2 regions of the Arthrobacter sp. T2-23 genome follow, and region 1 is predicted to be linked to the other one. Evidence: riboswitches for the same ligand, from Rfam matches in the RefSeq annotation. Region 1 holds a riboswitch; the other holds the start of a gene.
The links. Region 1 has a riboswitch for thiamine pyrophosphate ahead of ACZ5Z0_RS16365 (bifunctional hydroxymethylpyrimidine kinase/phosphomethylpyrimidine kinase). Riboswitches for the same ligand answer to the same signal wherever they lie in the genome.
Positions count from the first base shown of each region.

Region 2: another riboswitch for thiamine pyrophosphate. It lies ahead of ACZ5Z0_RS10760 (ECF transporter S component); the one in region 1 lies ahead of ACZ5Z0_RS16365 (bifunctional hydroxymethylpyrimidine kinase/phosphomethylpyrimidine kinase).

Region 1 covers NZ_AP027917.1:3,497,034-3,499,469, reverse strand. Annotated here, with positions in the region: gene ACZ5Z0_RS16365 (bifunctional hydroxymethylpyrimidine kinase/phosphomethylpyrimidine kinase) at 1-1,381, opposite strand, end outside; TPP riboswitch at 1,509-1,606, opposite strand; gene ACZ5Z0_RS16360 (Rne/Rng family ribonuclease) at 1,752-2,436, opposite strand, start outside.
Region 2 covers NZ_AP027917.1:2,329,480-2,331,915, forward strand. Annotated here, with positions in the region: gene ACZ5Z0_RS10750 (DUF4235 domain-containing protein) at 1-44, opposite strand, end outside; gene ACZ5Z0_RS10755 (heme-degrading domain-containing protein) at 81-638, opposite strand; TPP riboswitch at 738-879, shown strand; gene ACZ5Z0_RS10760 (ECF transporter S component) at 948-1,580, shown strand; gene ACZ5Z0_RS10765 (ABC transporter ATP-binding protein) at 1,594-2,436, shown strand, end outside.

The sequences.
Region 1 (2,436 bases):
CCGCGAAGGCCTCGTCGGCGTAGGTGCGCAGCCATTCCGCATAGGGGTGGTCCGCGGGGGCACCGGCGCCGAGGTACTCCTGATGCAAGGTGGCCCCCACTTCGGCGTAGAGCCAGAAGCACGGCAGCGCCGCCGCCACGAGTACCCCGTAGCTGCCGGCGAGGGAAGCCGCATGCAGATGGTCCACGTACGCCTTGGTGACGGGCCCCTGTGTCCCCTCAACAGCCCGGTCGGCCAGCCAATTCCGGTGCAGTTCGGATTCGACCTCCAGGCACTGCTGCGCCGACCGGGACCAGAACAGCTGTTCGGCTTCCGACGGCGCGAGGGCCGCCGCGCGGGACAGCACCCGCGAGTAGCCGTTGAGGTACAGGGCGTCCTGGCTGAGGTAGTAGGCGAACTCGCGTTCGGGCAGGGTGCCGTCAGCGAGGCCACGAATGAAGTCCAGGCCGTAGATCGCCGCCAGCCCGTCGGCGGCGGCCCCGTCGAGGACCGCGGCGAAGTCGCCTTCGGTCTGGAACGCGGGCGCCCCCGGCGCTGCGGCCTGCTGCAGGTGGTGGAAATGGTGCACCGGACCGTTGCCGCGTCCGACGTCGAGGCGTCCCGCCTCCCGCAGCGCTCCGACCAGCCACGGCTTGGCCTCTCGCAGTGATGCCTCCCAGTCCCCCGTCCTGGCCTGCACCGTGGCCAGCGCCGAGGACAGCGAGCAACCGGTGCCGTGGCTGTTCCGGGTGGCGATCCGCTGGCCCGGCACCACCACCGTCTCCTGGCCGAGCAGTCCCCCGGTGTTGACCAGCGCGTCGGGGCAGCCGCCGCCGTCGGCTCCCTCGTTCTGGAGGTGGCCGCCCTTGACCAGGACTGTGGTGCCTGTGAGGGCCGCGAGCCGCTTGCCCTGGCCCAGCGCGCCGGCCCAGTCCGCTGCGTGTTCTTCGCCAAGCAGCATGGCCAGTTCGGCGAGGTTCGGGGTGATGAGGTCCGCGAGCGGAAGCAGGGCCCGCAGGGCGGTCTCGGCCGATTCCTGCAGCAGCCGGTCGCCGCTGGTGGCCACCATCACCGGGTCCAGGACCACGACGGCGGGGCGGACCCGTTCGAGCCAGGCACGGACGGCGTCGATCACCGCGGCGTCGCCGAGCATGCCGATTTTGACGGCGTCGATGGTGATGTCGTCGCTGATCGCGTCCAACTGGGAGGTCAGGAACGACGCCGGCGGCACATGGACGGACCGGACGCCTTGGGTGTTTTGGGCGGTCAGCGCGGTGATGGCGGCCATGCCGTAGCCGCCGAGCGCGGCGATGCTCTTCAAGTCGGCCTGGATGCCGGCGCCGCCGGAGGGGTCCGAGCCCGCGATGGCGAGGACCCGCGGAATCGGGGGCGCGGCGGGCAGGCCGGCTGCCGGGGCGCCGTGTGCGGGTGCCGGGAAGGCGGACTGCAGGATGGAAGGAGCCTGGGCCGCTGGAGCCTGGGCTGCTGGAGCGTGGGCTGTTGCCTGCAGAGCCGCTGCAGCCTGGGTCGATGAAGACAAGAGACATCCCTTCGTCGGTGTTAACCGGACAGGTTCAACGGGTCTGGATCTCAGCCGGCTCGTTGCTCGGCACCCCGTGTCAGTCCCCCAGCCTAGCGTTCCCTGCCCGGCCGCGTCCGCACGGCCGCAGTTGTTACCAGGCCCGTTAACGAACTCGCGGGTACCGTCCCCGCTCGACGCGATGCTGCGTCGAGTCCGGGCGGTACCCGCGAGTGGTGGTGCCTGGCTGGTCCTAGAGCTCCGAGGCGGGAACGCCAACGCCGAGGATGATCGGCTCGCTGGCCGCCGGCTTGGCCGCCGCCTTCGCCGGCTCCGGCGCCTTGGCTTCGTGGACCGAGCCGGCGGCAGCCGACGGAGACATCGCGCGCTGCTGCACGGACGTCTCGTTGGCAGCGCCCTGGGCCCGGCTGGCGCTCCGGTTCCGGCGGACCCGCCGCGGCGCGCTGGTGTCCGCGGCCGCAGCCTGCGCTACGGGTGCGGTGGCGGCCGGCGCCTTGGCAACGGGAGCCTTGGCGGCCTCCTGGCGGACGGGAGCCTGCGCGGCGGGAGCCTGGGCGGCCTCCTCGCGGACGGGAGTCTGCGGCTCGCGGGTGCGGGCACTCGGCGGCTGGATCCGTGCGGTCCGGGCGCGTCCCCGGCCACGGGTGGCACGGGACGGCGCTGCGGCGGCCGGTTCGGGGGCTTCCGCGGCGGGGGCCGCCGCGGAGGGCTCCCCTGGTGCTTGGGGCGCCTCGGCGGCCGGAACCGCTGCGGCCGTCTTGCCGGCCTCGGCGTCGCCCAGGTTGGCGAACGCCTCGGTGAGCAGATCCAGGGTCAGCGCTGGCTGCTGGGCTTCCTCGGCGTGCTCGACGAAGGGCAGGGCAACCTGCTCGCCGCCAAAGGTCAACACGGCGGCCGGACGCCCGGCAGCCTCCTCC
Region 2 (2,436 bases), 1.2 Mb from region 1:
ACGAGGCTGAGGCCGGTGCCAAGCAGTTTGATGAAGATGTTCATACGTCGTACTCCTTGCGGGAGGGAACAGGGCTTCCCCTAGCCTAGCGTCCCTGCCGAGGTGTCCGAACGGCTGAGGATTTCGGTCAGGGCCTCGACCACCAGCTCGTGGTCGGCCTTCTGCGGCAGCCCCGAAACTGTGACCGTGCCGACAGCCCCCGTCCCGCGCAGGTAGATCGGAAAGGAGCCGCCGTGGGCGGCAAACTCCTGCTGGTCGAACCAGGCGTTGTCCTCGATCCTCCGCCCGGCGGCCCTGGCCCGGAGGCCCACCAGCAGCGACGGGACTTCGTACCGGGAGGCCGTGCGCTGCTTCGCCCTGATCCAGCGCTCGTTGTCCGGCGTGGCGCCTTCGAGCGCCGCGTGGAAGAGCACCTGCTCACCCTTGGTGATGTCGATGGCGATGGGGTGGTTGCGTCGCCGGCCGAGTTCCACCAGCAGGAAGCCGAGTTCCAGGGCGTCGTCCTTGCTGAAGGAGCGGAACTGCAGTTCGTCGATTTCCGTCAGGATCCGGCCGATGAGCGCGGCCAGGGCCCCGGGCGGCTGCGGTTCCGCGGAGTCCGGGTCGTAGTCGGGGGAAGGAACGGGTGCCTCGCTCATGGGATTCAGCTTCCGTTAGGTGGGTGCCGTTGCGCAACCCCAACTGCGAGTCACTTGAGCTCCGGCGGGTGTAAACTGGCCCAGCCCACAAGGGTGATTTTAATACGACAGGGGAGCGCCGCCGTCGGCATCACTGGACCAGTCCAGGGAACCGTAGGTGGGCGCTGAGAGTGCGGACAGCCGCAGACCCTCGAACCTGATCCGGTTAGTACCGGCGCAAGGGAGTCGAGTTCTCAGGGTGCCCGGCATCCGTGGCGAAAGCCGCGTGCAGCCGGAACACCCTCCCCTCCTGTACCTCAGGAGGACGACATGACTGATATTTCTGCGAAACAGACACTGGCCACCGGCAAATACAGCTGGCGCGTGGTCGACATTGTGCTGGCCGCGTTGATCGCTGTTGCCGGCGGCGTGATCTTCTGGGCCTGGGACCAGGGCGCCAACCTCGTGACGGCCCCACTGACGGCGGTCTACCCGCCGCTGACCGGGCTCTACGCCGGCGGCTGGATGCTCCCGGCAATCCTGGGCATGCTCGTCGTCCGCAAACCTGGCGCTGCGCTGTTCTGCGAAGCGGTGGCCGCCACCGGCGAGCTGATCATGGGCTCGCAGTACGGCACCACGGTGTTGATCTCCGGCATCCTGCAGGGTCTCGGCGCCGAACTCATCTTCGCCGCCTTCCTCTACAAGAAGTTCAACCTGCCGGTGTCCCTGCTGGCCGGCGCCGGTGCGGGCCTGTTCTGCGGCCTGAACGACTCCTTCCTGCCCTGGGGCTGGAACATCGCCTACGAACCCGGTGACAAGCTCGCCTACATCGTCTTCTGCGCTATCTCCGGAGCAGTGATTGCCGGCGGACTGTCCTGGCTGGCCACCCGCGGGCTCGCCAAGACCGGGGTGCTGGCCTCGTTCGCGTCCCGCAAGGCGGCATCGGAACCAGTCTTCTCCTGATGCCCGCACACGCATGACATCTGTCGACGCCGTACGACCGGCCGCGGTCACCGCCCGCGGCTGGGGCTGGCGGCACGCCGGCCGGCCCCGGCCCGCCGTCAGCGGACTGGACCTGGACATCAGCCCAGGCGAACGTGTCCTGTTGCTGGGCCCCTCCGGCGCCGGCAAGTCCACGCTGCTGCACGCCCTGGCCGGGGTGCTGGGGGACAGCACCGCCGACACCTCCGCGGCCGGATCCGCGGACGCCGAGGACTCCGACGAGACCGGCAGCCTGCTGATCGACGGGGCCCCGCCTAGGGCACGGCGCGGCCGGGCGGGGCTCGTGCAGCAGGACCCGGAAACCCAGGTGGTGCTCTCGCGCCTGGGCGACGACGTCGCCTTCGGGGCCGAGAACCTCGCCGTTCCCCCGGCGGAGATCTGGCAGCGGGTGGCGGAAGCGCTCGACGACGTCGGGCTGGGGCGGCTGCCGCTGGACCACCCGACGTCGGCGCTCTCCGGCGGGCAGAAGCAGCGGCTGGCGCTCGCCGGTATCCTTGCGATGCGGCCGGGCCTGCTGCTGCTGGACGAACCCACCGCCAACCTCGACCCGGCCGGCGTCCTGGAGGTCCGCGACGCCGTGGGGCGCTGCCTGGACAAGACCGGGGCCACGCTGGTGGTGGTGGAGCACCGCGTCGCCGTCTGGAAAGACCTCGTGGACCGGATCGTCGTGCTGCAGCCAGGGTCCGCCGGGGACTCCGCCGTGCTCCTGGACGGCCCGCCGGACCAGGTCCTGGAGCAGGCGCGGGACATGCTCATCGCCGCCGGCGTCTGGGTGCCCGGCCATGTGCCGGCCGCGCGGGCGCGCACCGCGGACACC